Regions from separate parts of the Streptomyces sp. NPDC045470 genome, predicted to be linked through region 2. Evidence: riboswitches for the same ligand, from Rfam matches in the RefSeq annotation. Region 2 holds a riboswitch; the other holds the start of a gene.

Region 1 (7,607 bases), on a different contig from region 2:
CCGGCGCCCTCGCCCTCGGGGCCATGGGCTCCGCGACCGCGGCGGAAGGTCCCGAGCCCCCGGTTCGCAACCACAGCATCGTCGTCGACGACATCGGCCGGCTGGCGGACGCCTCGGCCGAACTGGCCGAGAAGTCGGCCGACAGCCGCGGCCACTCCGTGGAGGTGCGGTCCGCCCGCACCCGTCTGGACACGGTCCTCCAGGACGCGCAGCGGCTGGCGGACCAGCTGAACGAGGACTCCGACCGCACGGTGACGGCCGACTCCCTCCGGCTGCGCAGGGTCTCGCAGGACCTGCGCACGCAGTTGGACGAGCTGATCGAGCGCCGGGCGCCGGTCCCCGAGGAAGACACCGACTCCGCGACCCTGACCGGCTCGGTCTCCCGGTCCGTCACCGACATCTTCAAGATCCTGGGTCTGGACAAGCTCCTCGGCGGCCTGCAGCAGCCGGCCGCCCAGCCCGCCGCCGCTCCGGCGGCCGACCGTCCGGCCCGGCCCGCCGCGGAGCCGGCGGACGGCGCGGACGCGGCGGACGACCAGTCGGCCGCCCAGCCGAAGGCGCCGATCAGCGACCCGCGGCCGGGTGACGGCGCCCAGCCGGCCGCCGACCCGCAGCCGGCCGCCGACGCGCAGCCGCCCGCCGACGCGCAGCGTCAGCAGCCCGCCGAGGCGCAGCAGCAGGGCGTCCCCTCGCTGGTCAACTCGGTGCTCTCGCTGCCGACCGTGCTGCTCAAGGCCCTGGGCCTCTAGATCGGCCCGGCGCCGAGCGTCCGGAGGAGGCGCAGATGCGGGAGATATGCCTGGACTAGGACCGGTCGTGACGGGCCGTACGGAAGGTTCCGTACGGCCCGTCAGGTGTCCGGCACTCCGGGCCGGAACGACGGGTACGGACGCCCGCCCCTTGGGAGGCGGGCCTCACTCGTTCCCGATGGCGGCCCCGCTCGTGCCCGACGGCGCCCCTCGCGGGTACCCGTCGGCGACCCTCACTCGAAGGCGATCTGCCGCAGTGCGCCCGCCGCCGGCCGGTCCAGCAGGACGGCCGAGGTGAAGCCCGCGGGGAGCCGGGCCGCCCGGGCGCGGGCGGCCAGCCGCCGTACCGCGCGCCGGTGCCGGGCGAAGGCGTACCCGGAAACTCCGCGTCCGCGCGAGCGCTGTCCGGACAGCGCGACCTCCGGCGGTACGTCCAGCAGCACCAGGTGCAGGCCACGCCCGCCGCGCCGGGCCTCGCGCGCGAGCCAGCGGCGTACCCACGTCAGCGTGCCGCAGTCGTGCACCACCACACTGCCGCCGGATCGCAGCGCCCGCCGCAGCCCCAGGTAGTGGGAGGCCCTGACCAGCGGCCGGTAGAGCGCGTACGGAATCCGGCGCAGCCTGCCGCGCTCCCAGCGTTCCCGTACGTCCTGCGAGTCGATGCGGTGCACGGTGGCGCCGCGCGCGTCGAGGGCGGGCACCACCCGGATCATGAGCGTGCTCTTGCCGCTGCCCGGCAGGCCGGAGACCACCACCACGTCGCCCGCCGCGAAGTGCAGCTCGGCCGCCTCGCGCGGGGTGCCGCGGTCCCTGAGGTCGACGACGTCCACCGCCGGCGCGTCCGGCGCCGCGGCACGCGCCCGGCCGGGGCGCACCACCCCGAGCGGCAGCCGCCGGGGCCCCGGCACGGCGGCCGGAACCGGCTCCGGGACACAGCCCGGGGGCGCGCCTCCCGGACTTGTCGCGAGTGCGGCCTGCCTGTGCACCGTGATCGCCCCTCCCGGTCCGGTGATTCCGTCCCCTTACCCGCAGAGTGTCAAGAAAAGGTAATGCGCTTCAAGGGAATCCCACGATCCGTACAGTCCCAGGACACTGTCGTGACACCCCTGCGAACACCGGTACGACCAGGGCTCCTGTATCCGGCGATCCCGTGCGATGATGTGCGCGCCAAGTGCCGGACGGCGCACCACCGTGCGCGTCCTGGTACGGGTGCCACGCTCAGCCAACTCCATACCGGCCGCTTGAATCCGCGCGGGAGAGTCCCCGGCCGTCACGGCGGGGCGCCGAAGGAGCAAGTCCTCCCTTGAATCTCTCAGGCCCCGATACCGCGCGGGCGAGGCAGATCTGAAAAGCGGGCCGCCGTGGTGTGGCTCCACCCAAGGTGCAAGCCGGGACCGGTCACGGCCTTCCGGTGAACCTCTCAGGTTCCGATGACAGATGGGGAGACCGTCTTGTCACCCATGCCCGGGAGCCACCACCATGACCGAAGCCCCCCGCCGCACCGCGCTGGACGCGACGCATCGCGCCCTCGGCGCGACCATGACCGACTTCGCCGGATGGGACATGCCGCTGCGTTACGGCAGCGAGCGTGACGAGCACGTCGCCGTCCGTACCCGCGCCGGCCTGTTCGACCTCTCGCACATGGGCGAGATCACCGTCACCGGCTCCGGCGCCGCCGACCTGCTGGACTACGCGCTGGTCGGCAACATCGGCGGCGTCGCCGTCGGCCGCGCCCGCTACACCATGATCTGTGACGCCGAGGGCGGCATCCTGGACGACCTGATCGTCTACCGCCTCGGCGGGACGGAGTACATGGTCGTCGCCAACGCCTCCAACGCGCAGGTCGTGCTGGACGCGCTCACCGAGCGGTCGAGCGGCTTCGCGGCCGAGGTGCGCGACGACCGGGACGCATACGCGCTGCTCGCCGTGCAGGGACCGGAGTCCCCCGGCATCCTCAAGGGTCTCACCGACGCCGACCTGGACGGGCTGAAGTACTACGCCGGGCTGCCCGGTACCGTCGCCGGAGTCCCGGCGCTGATCGCCCGTACGGGATACACCGGTGAGGACGGTTTCGAGCTGTTCGTCCGCCCCTCGGACGCGGTGGCCCTCTGGGAGGCGCTGACCGAGGCCGGCCAGGACGCGGGCCTGGTCCCCTGCGGCCTGTCCTGCCGGGACACGCTGCGCCTGGAGGCGGGCATGCCGCTGTACGGGCACGAGCTGACCACCGGCACCACCCCGTTCGACGCGGGTCTGGGCCGGGTCGTGAAGTTCGAGAAGACGACGAACGGCGGCGACTTCGTGGGCCGCGCCGCCCTGGAGGCGGCCCGGGACCGCGCCGAGGCCAACCCGCCGCGCAAGCTGGTCGGCCTGATCGCCGAGGGCCGCCGTGTCCCGCGCGCCGGATACCCGGTCGTGGACGCCGACGGCGCCGTCATCGGCGAGGTCACCTCCGGCGCCCCCTCGCCCACCCTCGGCAAGCCCGTCGCCATGGCGTACGTGGACGCCGCGCACGCCGCGCCCGGCACCGCCGGTGTGGCGGTGGACATCCGTGGCACCCATGAGCCGTACGAGGTCGTGGTTCTGCCGTTCTACAAGCGCCGGAAGTGACGCCCGCGGCCCCGCCCCGGACGCACTCCCGTCTCACCTGTCAAGACCCCTGCACCGAGCACGCCACCGTATCCAGGAGAATCAAGACATGAACAACCCCCAGCAGCTGCGCTACAGCAAGGAGCACGAGTGGCTGTCGGCCGCCGAGGAGGGCGTCTCGACGATCGGCATCACCGAGCACGCCGCCAACGCGCTCGGCGACGTCGTCTTCGTGCAGCTCCCCGCGGTCGGTGACACGGTCACCGCGGGCGAGACCTGCGGTGAGCTGGAGTCGACCAAGTCCGTCAGCGATCTCTACTCCCCCGTCGACGGCGAGGTCACGGAGATCAACGAGGACGTGGTGAGCGACCCCTCGCTGGTGAACACCGCCCCGTTCGAGGGCGGCTGGCTGTTCAAGGTGAAGGTCAGCGGCGAGCCGGACGACCTGCTCTCGGCCGACGAGTACACCGCCTTCACCGGCTGAGCCCGCCCACCCGCCGCCTGGCGGGGCCCCGTGCCCCGCGTACCCCCAGGAAGAGTCATGTCGCTTCTGAACAGCTCACTCCACGAGCTCGACCCCGACGTCGCCGCCGCCGTCGACGCCGAGCTCCACCGTCAGCAGTCCACCCTCGAAATGATCGCGTCGGAGAACTTCGCCCCGGCCGCCGTCATGGAGGCCCAGGGCTCGGTCCTCACCAACAAGTACGCCGAGGGCTACCCGGGCCGCCGCTACTACGGCGGCTGCGAGCACGTCGACGTGGTCGAGCGGATCGCCATCGACCGCATCAAGGCGCTGTTCGGGGCCGAGGCCGCGAACGTGCAGCCGCACTCCGGCGCGCAGGCCAACGCGGCCGCGATGTTCGCGCTGCTCAAGCCGGGCGACACGATCATGGGCCTGAACCTCGCGCACGGCGGGCACCTGACCCACGGCATGAAGATCAACTTCTCCGGCAAGCTCTACAACGTGGTGCCCTACCACGTCGACGAGGAGTCCGGTCAGGTCGACATGGGCGAGGTCGAGCGCCTGGCCAAGGAGACCCGTCCGCAGCTCATCGTGGCCGGCTGGTCCGCGTACCCGCGCCAGCTGGACTTCGCGGCCTTCCGCCGGATCGCCGACGAGGTCGGCGCGTACCTGATGGTCGACATGGCGCACTTCGCCGGGCTGGTGGCGGCCGGGCTGCACCCCAACCCGGTGCCGCACGCCCACGTCGTGACCACCACCACGCACAAGACCCTCGGCGGTCCGCGCGGCGGTGTGATCCTGTCCACCCAGGAACTCGCCAAGAAGATCAACTCGGCGGTCTTCCCGGGCCAGCAGGGCGGCCCGCTGGAGCACGTCATCGCGGCGAAGGCGGTGTCCTTCAAGGTCGCGGCGAGCGAGGAGTTCAAGGAGCGCCAGCAGCGCACCCTGGACGGCGCGCGCATCCTCGCCGAGCGTCTGACGCAGTCCGACATCACCGAGCACGGCGTCTCCGTCCTGTCCGGCGGCACCGACGTGCACCTGGTCCTGGTGGACCTGCGCAACAGTGAGCTGGACGGCCAGCAGGCCGAGGACCGCCTCCACGAGGTCGGCATCACGGTCAACCGCAACGCCGTGCCGAACGACCCGCGCCCCCCGATGGTCACCTCGGGCCTGCGGATCGGCACCCCGGCGCTGGCCACCCGCGGCTTCCAGGCGGAGGACTTCCGCGAGGTCGCCGACATCATCGCCGAGGCGCTCAAGCCGTCGTACGACGCCGAGGCGCTGAAGGCCCGGGTGACCACCCTGGCCGGGAAGCACCCGCTGTACCCGTCGCTGTGATCCGCGCCACGCGGCCCGCGGCCGCGCGGTGTGCCGTGTGACGCGTTTCATGAAGTGCGCCCCGGAAGGTGCCGCCGCGGCGGTGCCCCCGGGGTGAACAGGCCGTGCGCCCGGGGTCGTTGACCTCGGGCGCGCGGCTTTTCCGTCCGCCTTACGGTGATTTTCCGCCCCATAGGCTGAGAACCGACCCCTCAACGACGCGGGGTCCTTCGCACCACAGCAGGACGGAACACGTACGGCAATGGACATGAGCGCGGGCAACCGCAAGGGGATCGGCCTCTTCGCCCTGACCATGATCGGCATCGGTTCGATCTTCGGCTCCGGCTGGCTCTTCGGCGCCGGTTCCGCCGCGCAGGTCGCGGGGCCCGCGGCGCTGGTCGCCTGGGTCATCGGCGCCGTCTTCATCGGCATGATCGCGATGTCCTACGCCGAGGTCGGGGCCGCGTACCCGATCCCCGGCGGCATGGCCCGCTACGGCCACCTCTCGCACGGCCCCGTGCTCGGCTTCCTGACCGGCTGGGCGGTGTGGATCGCGGTCGCCTCGCTGATCCCGATCGAGTCCATCGCGGCCACCCAGTACATGTCCTCCTGGGGCTTCGGCTGGGCCCGGGGCCTCGTCGACCCGGCCACCAACCACCTCACCCTCGCCGGGAGCGGCGTCGCGCTGCTGCTGACCTTCGCGCTGTGGCTGACCTGCTACTGGTCGGTCCAACTGCTGGCCCGCGCCAACACGGTCCTGACGCTGGTCAAGTTCGCGATCCCGGTGCTGGCCGTGGCCGCGCTGATCGCCTCCGGCTTCCACACCTCGAACTTCACCGCGCACGGCGGCTTCGCCCCGTACGGCTGGCCGGCCGTGCTCACCGCCGTGACCACCTGCGGCGTGGTCTTCGCCTTCAACGGCTTCCAGGCCGTGGTCAACCTCGGCGGCGCCGCCGAGAACCCCGGCCGGGCCATCCCGGTCGCGCTGGTCGGCGCGCTCTCGCTGGGTCTGGTGATCTACCTGGCCCTGCAGGCCGCTTTCCTCGGCGCCGTACCGCCGGAGCAGCTGGCACAGGCCGGCGGCTGGCACGGGGTGAACTTCAACTCGCCCTTCGCCGACCTGGCCAAGATCCTGATGCTGCACTGGGTCGTCACGATGCTCCAGTTCGGTGCCTTCATCTCGCCGGCCGGCTCCAACATCGCCAACGTCGCGTCCGCCGCGTACATGGTCCAGAACCTCGCCGAGACCGGCTTCTTCCCCCGGAAACTGGCCGCCGTCCACCCCCGGTACGGAACCGCCCGGCCCGCGATGTGGCTCAACCTCGGCTTCTCGGTCCTGCTGCTGATCACCGTCGGCCGGAGCTGGAACGCGCTGGCCAGTGTGGTCTCGGCCGCCATGGTCATCTCGTACCTCATCGGGCCGATCGCGGTCGGCGTCTTCCGGCAGACCAGGCCGGACCTGCCGCGCCCGTTCCGGCTGCCCGCCGCGAAGGTGCTGTGCCCCGTCACCTTCGCCTTCGCGGCGTGCGCGCTGTACTGGTCGAAGTGGCCGGACACCGGCAAGGTCGCGCTGCTGACGCTCGTCGCCGCGCCGGTCGCCGCGGTGGTGCTGCGGCGGCGCGGCGGGACGAAGCTGCGCAGGCAGTTCGCGCCCGCCTGGTGGCTGGTCGGCTTCCTCGCCTGGATGTCCGCGGTGTCCGCGCTCGGCAGCCCGGACTTCGGCGGCCACGGCGTCATCCCCGGCGGCCTGGACATCGCCCTGGTCGCGCTCTCCGCCGTCGCCTTCTACTTCTGGGCCGTACGCGCCGGGGTCCGTGCCCACGAGACCGGTCTGACCGGCACCGACCCCGCCCTCGACACCGGCAGCGACTCCCCTGCGTCTTCTGCCGTTGCGCCGGAGGACAACCGTCCGATGGCCTCCGTCTGAGAGTCTGTGCGCCGTCCGGGTTAGGCTCGACAGTCGGCGCAGAAACGTACCTCCCGTTTCGTCCGCCCCTTCAGCCCGATTTGCTCCACCGTCCACCACGAGCAGACAAGGGAGTCCGCCACCGTGGCCATCTCCGTCTTCGACCTCTTCTCCATCGGCATCGGCCCGTCCAGCTCCCACACCGTCGGCCCGATGCGCGCCGCCCGGATGTTCGTCGGGCGGCTCAAGAAGGACGGGCTGCTCGCCCAGACGACGGCGGTACGGGCCGAACTCTTCGGCTCCCTCGGCGCCACCGGCCACGGCCACGGCACCCCCAAGGCCGTCCTGCTCGGCCTGGAGGGCCACTCCCCCCGCACCGTGGACGTCGAGACCGCCGACGACGAGGTCGAGCGGATCCGCAAGAGCGGGCGGCTGCGGCTGCTCGGCGCGGAGATAGGCAGCGACCACGAGATCGCCTTCGACGAGTCGACCGAGCTGATCCTGCACCGCCGCCGCTCCCTGCCGTACCACGCCAACGGCATGACCCTCTTCGCCTACGACGCGGGCGGCGCGCCCCTGCTGGAGA
Region 2 (7,607 bases):
AGCGGTTCGGGGTGACCTGGAGGTGCAGTTGCACCGAGGTGCACGCGGCCTCGGGCGCGATGGAGGCCGAGGAGGAGACCAGCCGCTCGACGCCCTCCAGGTCGATCTCGAAGTCCTCGCCGCGCGCGGCCCGCATCTGGTCGTTGAGCAGGACGTACCGGTCGATCTCCGAGAGGTTGGAGGCGACCAGGTCCTCGGCGGCCAGGGTCGGCAGAATGCCGATCATCACGATACGGGCGGCCACCTCGGCGGCCTTGCGGTCGGCATAGGCCAGGCCCGTACGCAGTTCCTCGGCGAGCTGGTCGAGGACGCGTCCGGAGAGCCGGTGCGGAAGGATATTTACTTCAAGGTTGCACTGGGCCAGTTCGGTCTGGAAATCGCGGCTCGCGATGCGCTCCAGGACCTGTGAGTTCATCATGCGCGGCATACCGTCGGGACCGGCGAGATTCAATTCGATCTCCAGCCCCATCAGGTTCTTTGGACGGTCGAACCGCTTGTCGTTCAGCAGCCTCTGCAATCCCGTCAGGCACTCGTGCAGCTTTCTCCGATAGCGTTGCCGGTCGGTGAGACCGGTGCCGCCCGCCGCAACCTTCTCCCCCATCGGAGCGTCCCTCCTCATGTCGACGGGCCCGGCCCGGCAGGCCGTCCGGGGCTTTCCGGCAAGCGCCCGGCGGGCCGGGCTCCCCGGCGGGCCGGGCGATCGCGCTACGGTCGATGATGCCCGGCAATCCGATCGATAACGCCTCGGACGTGCGCCGGAACCGGTAGGCTCCGGGAGACGGACGGGCTGGCACATTCCGAGGGCATACCGTCGGGTCCGGAGACCGTCTCAGGGTGTCGCGGTAAATGCCGTCGGCATCCGTTGAATGACCGTCCGGATCCGGCCTACCGTGTTCACGACGGAATAGCAGGCCGCGGCGCCGGGCACCGCACAAAGGCACCGAAAAGGCCGTTCGGAGGGGTCTGGATTCCGCCTTGTCGGCAATCCGCGGAACGGCTAGCCGAAACACTTGGTGAACACACGTCGTATAAACTTCGCTGACGAGGCAGAGAGTTGGCGCCCAGCGTTGCGGTGTTCCACCGGGGCTGCGGCAAAGCGGCTGACCCCGCCGGGCCGACATCCCCGGTCGGCCAAGTACTGGCGCTCTGACCCCGCACGCTGACGACGCCGTCCGCACCATGCCCAGCACCACCGTGTCTCCCAAGTGAGAGGCGACCCACCATGCCGCTGCATGTCCCCCCTGCCCCCGCGCCTGCCCTCCGCAGCGTCCTCGCCGCCCTCGGTTCCCCCACCGCCGTGCGCGAGGCCCGTACCCCCGCCCTTCGTGCCCACCAGGGCCCGCTGAGCCCTGAACTCCCCCTTCCCGTATACGTGTTGGACGATGTCAGCCACCCTGCCGGGCCGCCCCGTACCCGGCTCACCGGCTGGCGTTTCCTGATCCGCAGCGGCGAACGGTCGGTGGCGACCGCGGAAGCCATGCTCACGGCCGACGGCTGGACCTTCTCGCATTTCTGTGAGGGCCCCTACGTCACGTCGACCGAACGGGCACTGCGTCAGGCGGAGTCCGTACCGACCCCGTACCAGCCGCGGCTGCTGTCCGTGCCGGAGCTGTACATGCTCACTTTGTGGCTGCATCACGACGTCTCGGCGGACGGCTCCGAGGGGGTGCCCGCCCCGGGCGACGTCCTCGTCCCCTTGGCGCCGGCCCCGCCGGGCATCGCCGCCCACCGGCCGCACCGGGTGGCGGACCTGCTGCCCCGGCTGACCCTGCGCCTCGCACCGGTGCCCCTGCTGGGGTCGCCGGCCTGAGACCCGGCAGGGGGTCCGCCACGGCGACCGGCCGAGGTCGTACGACACAACCGCGCACCGGAGCACACCGCCTCACAGGAACGCGCCCCGCGCCCTTCACGGACGCGGGGCGCTCCGCTGCGCTCACCCGCGCGGAGTACGCTGCCGCCCAGCTCCCAACGCCCCGTGACGGGGACGCACTTGAAATGAACCGACCGCACGGGTGATGCGTCATTATCTAGTGAGTGCCGCTGCAGCCAAATCCCTGCGGAATCCGGCCCGTGGGGCAACACTGGTATCGACCTACTGAAACGGGGGAGCGGCCATGAGCATCTCGTCGAGCCGCAGGACGAAACAGACCACATCGCAGCGAAAGACATCATCCATGTGCCAGCACCAACCGCCGTGCCCGACCGCAGACTCCGCCGACCGGGAGGCCGCCCATCTCGTGGCGCACCACCCGGAGCAGGGCTGGAGCCTGCTGTGCAACGGTGTCCTCCTGTTCGAGGACACCGGTGAACTGCTGCCGGACGGCCAGGTCATCGCGCCGCACCGGGTTCTGGGCACGCCGCACGTGGCCACCGCCGCCTGATCACCTCAGCGCACGGAACCACGCGAAACCGCACAGCACGGCACAGCACGGACCGACTGCCGGCTGACAAGAGAGCACAACGGACAACAGGGCCCCCGGCGTCGACGCCGAGGGCCCTTCGCATGCCGCGCGCTCACGAACGGTGCGCGCCGACGGCGGATCAGCCGTCGTACTCCTCCATGGGCGGGCAGGAGCACACAAGATTGCGGTCACCGAACGCACCGTCGATGCGGCGCACCGGCGGCCAGTACTTCTCCGCCGCCTCGACGCCGGCCGGGAAGACCGCCTCCTCACGGGTGTACGGATGCGGCCACTCGCCGCCGAGCGCGGCCGCGGTGTGCGGGGCGTTGCGCAGCGGGTTGTCGTCCTTGTCCCACTCCCCCGAGCCGACCTTGTCGATCTCCGCGCGGATCGCGATCATCGCTTCGCAGAAGCGGTCCAGCTCGTGCAGGTCCTCGCTCTCGGTCGGCTCGATCATCAGCGTGCCGGCCACCGGGAAGGACATCGTCGGCGCGTGGAAGCCGTAGTCGATCAGCCGCTTGGCGACGTCGTCGATGCTCACCCCGGTCGCCTTGGTCAGCGGCCGTACGTCGATGATGCACTCGTGCGCGACCAGGCCGCCGGGGCCGGTGTAGAGCACGGGGTAGTGCGGCTCCAGGCGCTTGGCGATGTAGTTGGCGCCGAGCACCGCGACCTGGGTGGCGCGCGTGAGGCCCGCGCCGCCCATCAGACGGACGTACGCCCAGGAAATGGGCAGGATGCCCGCGGAACCCCACGGCGCCGCGGAGATGGGACCCACACCCGTCTCCGGGCCCGCGGTGGGCTGCAGCGGGTGGTTGGGCAGGTACGGCGCCAGGTGGGCGCGCACGCCGACCGGGCCGACGCCGGGGCCACCGCCGCCGTGCGGGATGCAGAAGGTCTTGTGCAGGTTCAGATGCGAGACGTCGCCGCCGAACTTCCCGGGCTCGGCGAGGCCGACCAGCGCGTTGAGGTTGGCGCCGTCCACGTACACCTGACCGCCCGCGTCGTGCACGGCCGCGCAGATCTGCGTGATGTGCTCCTCGAACACGCCGTGCGTGGACGGGTAGGTCACCATCAGCACCGCGAGCTGGTCCCGGTACTGCTCGATCTTGGCGTGCAGGTCGTCGGTGTCCACCTCGCCGTCCTCGCCGGTCTTGACGACGACGACCTTCATGCCGGCCATCACGGCGCTGGCGGCGTTGGTGCCGTGCGCCGAGGACGGGATCAGGCAGACGGTGCGCTGCTCGTCACCGTTGGCGCGGTGGTACGCCCGTACGGCCAGCAGGCCGGCCAGTTCACCCTGCGAACCGGCGTTCGGCTGGATGGAGACCTTGTCGTACCCGGTGACCGTGGCCAGCCGCTCCTCCAGCTCCGCGATGAGCGTGAGGTAGCCCTGCGCCTGCTCGACCGGCGCGAAGGGGTGCAGCTGCCCGAACTCGGGCCAGGTGACCGGCTCCATCTCGGTCGTCGCGTTCAGCTTCATGGTGCACGAGCCGAGCGGGATCATGCCGCGGTCCAGCGCGTAGTCCTTGTCCGCCAGGCGGCGCAGGTAGCGCAGCATCGCGGTCTCGGAACGGTGCTGGTGGAAGACCGGGTGCGTCAGGTACGCGTCGCCGCGCAGCAGCCCCTGCGGCAGCGCGTCGGCCACGGTCGCGTCGAGCTGCTCGATGTCGGCCTGGACGCCGAAGGCGCTCCACACCGCGTGCACCTGCGCGCGTCCGGTGGTCTCGTCACAGGCGACGCCCACCAGGTCTGCGTCGACCAGCCGCAGGTTGACGCCGGCTTCGCGGGCCGCCGCGACGGCCGCGGCGGCCCGGCCCGGCACCCGTACGGTCAGCGTGTCGAAGTAGCCGCCGTGCACGACCTCCACCCCGCCCGCCCGCAGGCCCTCCGCGAGTATGGACGCGTAGCGGTGGGTACGGCGCGCGATGGCCGCGAGGCCGTCCGGGCCGTGGTAGACGGCGTACATGCCCGCCATCACCGCGAGCAGCACCTGCGCGGTGCAGATGTTGCTGGTGGCCTTCTCCCGGCGGATGTGCTGCTCACGCGTCTGGAGGGCGAGCCGGTACGCCTTGTTGCCGTCGGCGTCCACCGAGACGCCCACCAGCCGGCCCGGCAGGCTGCGGGCGAACTTCTCCCGTACGGCCATGAATCCGGCGTGCGGCCCGCCGAAGCCCATCGGGACGCCGAAACGCTGCGTGGTGCCGACGGCGATGTCGGCGCCCAGCTCGCCCGGCGAGGTCAGCAGCGTCAGCGCCAGCAGGTCGGCGGCGACGGTCACGATCGCGCCCAGCTCGTGCGCCTGCTCGATGACGGCACGCGGATCCCGTACGGCACCGGAGGCGCCCGGGTACTGGAGCAGCACGCCGAAGACGCCACGCTCGGCGGCCTCCGCCGGGATGCCCTCGGACAGGTCGGCCACCACGACCTCGACGCCGGTCGGCTCGGCGCGGGTCTCGATCACGGCGACGGTCTGCGGCAGGCAGTCGGCGTCGACCAGGAAGACGCCCTGCTTGACCTTGCCCACACGACGCGAGAGGGCCATCGCCTCGGCCGCGGCCGTGCCCTCGTCCAGCAGCGAGGCGCCGGAGGTCGGCAGTCCGGTCAGGTCGGCGACCATGGTCTGGAAATTGAGCAGCGCTTCGAGCCGGCCCTGGGAGATCTCCGGCTGGTACGGGGTGTAGGCCGTGTACCAGGCGGGATTCTCCATCACGTTGCGCAGGATCACCGGCGGGGTGAACGTGCCGTGGTAACCGAGGCCGATCATCGGGGCGAGCACCTGGTTGCGGTCCGCGAGCGCCCGCAGCTCGGCGAGGACCTCGGCCTCCGTGCGGCCCTGGGGCAGGCCCAGCGCCTCCGCGCTCTTGATCACGTCCGGTACGGCGGCCGCGGTCAGTTCGTCCAGCGATCCGAACCCGACCTGCGCCAGCATCTTGGCCTGGGCCTCCGGGCCGGGGCCGATGTGCCGCTGCTCGAACGGGGTGCCTCGTTCCAGCTCGGTCAGGGAGCTGCGGGTGGTGGTCATCTGCGGGGGCCTCCTGGTCGTTTCGACCTGCGCGGGGCACCACGGCGCTGGTGCCCGGACGGCCTCCCCCTCTGTCATCTCAACCTGAGAGCTTCACCGGTCCCGCACGCGGAACCGGCTTTCACCGTCGGTGAGGAAGGGTTCCGGCGCTGTGCCCGCCCGTGGCCCGCCCTGCTTTCCAGAGTGACCTCGTCCATGCGGTACGTGAGCCTGAGAGATTCCGGGGAGGAGTTGCTCCTTCGGCGCCTACGCCAAGATCGACGAAGGACTCTCCCGCATGGGGTCGACAGCCGCTCGCCAGCCTACCAGCGCGGCGAACGGACGTTCCTTCGAGTGGCCGGGGCATGAATTGTGCCGTTTGGTAGTTGTCACAAGGCAGTTGCGACCACTTGGAGGGACCGTGCAGACCGATATCGATCCCCGCAGCTTGATCGGCCGCAAGGCGTTCGACAAGAACGGAACCAAGATCGGCACCGTCGACGAGGTGTACCTGGACGACGCGACCGGTGAACCGGAATGGGCGGCCGTACGCACCGGGATCTTCAGCCGGGACGCGTTCGTGCCCCTGGAGCCCAGCGATCTGGTCGACGAGGCGCTGCACGTCCCCTACGACCGCAAGCTGATCAGGGACGCGCCGGACTTCGGAGTGGGCCGCCACCTCTCGCCGGAACAGGAACTACAGCTCTACCACCACTACCGTCTGGACATTCCGGCCCCCGATCCCAAGCCCGGGTCGGACGCCGCGCCGGCCGACACGGAGTTCGGGCGGGTGGCCGGCGCCGAGGACTGAGCACCGGGCGGAGGAGTTCCGTGGGCGCCGGGCTCCTCCGTCATGCCGTCGCCGGGCCCGCCGGGCTCCTCCGTCACGCCCTCGCCGGACCCGCCGCCCTCGCCGGACCCGCCGGCCTCGCCCGATCCGCCGGGCCCGTTCGCGTTCCCGGCCTCGCCCTCGCCACGGCCGCCGGGGCCGCCCGCCCCGCCGGGCAGGCCGTCGCGCCACCCGTCCGGCGGACCGCCCACCAGCGGCAGCGGCTCCCCGGGCCGCAGCGCGGAGTCCTCGACCGGAAACGTGCGCACCCGCCCGGGCCCGGACCACGGCTGTTCGAACCGTACGGTCACCCGGCCCACGCCGCTGCCCTGCACCCAGCCCGCCCCGTGCTCGTCATGGATCACGTCGAGCCCCGGGAGCCAGCGCCGGGGCCGCTCGGGCTCGTCGACGGCCATCCGCGCGGCCTCGTCGGCCGCCCGGCGCGCCCGCTCGGCCTCCTCCTCGGCCGCCTTCTCCGTCGCCACCTGGGCGAACAGGTCCTCCTGCGTGAAGTCCGCGAGGCCGGTCACCCCCACGCCCAGCAGCCGTACGCCGCCCGTCGTGTCCACCAGGTCCAGCAGCCGGGCCGCGGCCTCCCGCACCACGCCCTGGTCGTCCGTGGGCCCGCGCAGCGTCTCCGACCTGGTCAGCGTCGAGAAGTCGTAGTTACGCACCTTGATCACGACGGTCCGGCCGGACCGCCCGGCCGCCCGCAGCCGCTGCACACACCGGTCAGCCAGCCGCGTCACCTCGGCGCGCACCCGCGTCCGGTCCGTCAGGTCCACCTCGAAGGTGTCCTCGACCGATATCGACTTCGCGTCCCGCTCGGCCACCACGGGCCGCTCGTCGCGGCCCAGCGCCATCGCGTACAGCCCGGCGCCGTGCGCCCTGCCCAGCAGCCGTACGAGCTCCGCCTCGCCCGCCTCCGCCGTCTCGGCGACCGTGTGGATGCCCGCCCGGCGCAGCGTCTCCGCCGTGGCCGGGCCGACGCCGGGCAGCGTACGCACCGTCATCGGGCCGAGCAGCTCCCGCTCCGTGCCGGGCTCGATGACCACGAGGCCGTCCGGCTTGGCCTGCTCCGAGGCGATCTTGGCCAGCATCTTGGCCCCGGCCAGCCCCACCGACCCGGTCAGCCCCGTCCGGCGCCGGATGTCCCGCCGCAGCCGCTCCCCCACCGCCCGCACCGCCGCGGTGTCCGCCGCGACGCCGCCCGCTTCCAGGTCCACGAACGCCTCGTCCAGGCTGAGCGGCTCCACCAGCGGCGACAGCTCGTGCAGCAGCTCCATCACCACGTCGCTGACCTGGCGGTACAGGGTGAAGCGCGGCGTCAGGTACGCCGCGTTCGGACAGCGGCGGCGGGCCTGCGCGGTGG

Evidence for each region. Region 2 has a riboswitch for glycine ahead of gcvP (aminomethyl-transferring glycine dehydrogenase). Riboswitches for the same ligand answer to the same signal wherever they lie in the genome.
Region 1: linked by a shared signal. The riboswitch ahead of gcvT (glycine cleavage system aminomethyltransferase GcvT) and the one ahead of gcvP (aminomethyl-transferring glycine dehydrogenase) in region 2 are both predicted to bind glycine.

Annotation. Positions count from the first base shown of each region.
Region 1 covers NZ_JBEZAN010000002.1:376,409-384,015, forward strand. Annotated here, with positions in the region: gene AB0A97_RS08070 (hypothetical protein) at 1-749, shown strand, start outside; gene AB0A97_RS08075 (AAA family ATPase) at 983-1,657, opposite strand; glycine riboswitch at 1,992-2,087, shown strand; gene gcvT (glycine cleavage system aminomethyltransferase GcvT) at 2,229-3,356, shown strand; gene gcvH (glycine cleavage system protein GcvH) at 3,445-3,819, shown strand; gene glyA (serine hydroxymethyltransferase) at 3,877-5,136, shown strand; gene AB0A97_RS08095 (APC family permease) at 5,378-7,042, shown strand; gene AB0A97_RS08100 (L-serine ammonia-lyase) at 7,166-7,607, shown strand, end outside.
Region 2 covers NZ_JBEZAN010000026.1:63,609-71,215, forward strand. Annotated here, with positions in the region: gene AB0A97_RS37845 (glutamate--cysteine ligase) at 1-601, opposite strand, end outside; gene AB0A97_RS37850 (hypothetical protein) at 1,223-1,810, shown strand; gene AB0A97_RS37855 (DUF5999 family protein) at 2,175-2,381, shown strand; gene gcvP (aminomethyl-transferring glycine dehydrogenase) at 2,542-5,427, opposite strand; glycine riboswitch at 5,616-5,713, opposite strand; gene AB0A97_RS37865 (PRC-barrel domain-containing protein) at 5,828-6,217, shown strand; gene AB0A97_RS37870 (DNA polymerase IV) at 6,121-7,607, opposite strand, start outside.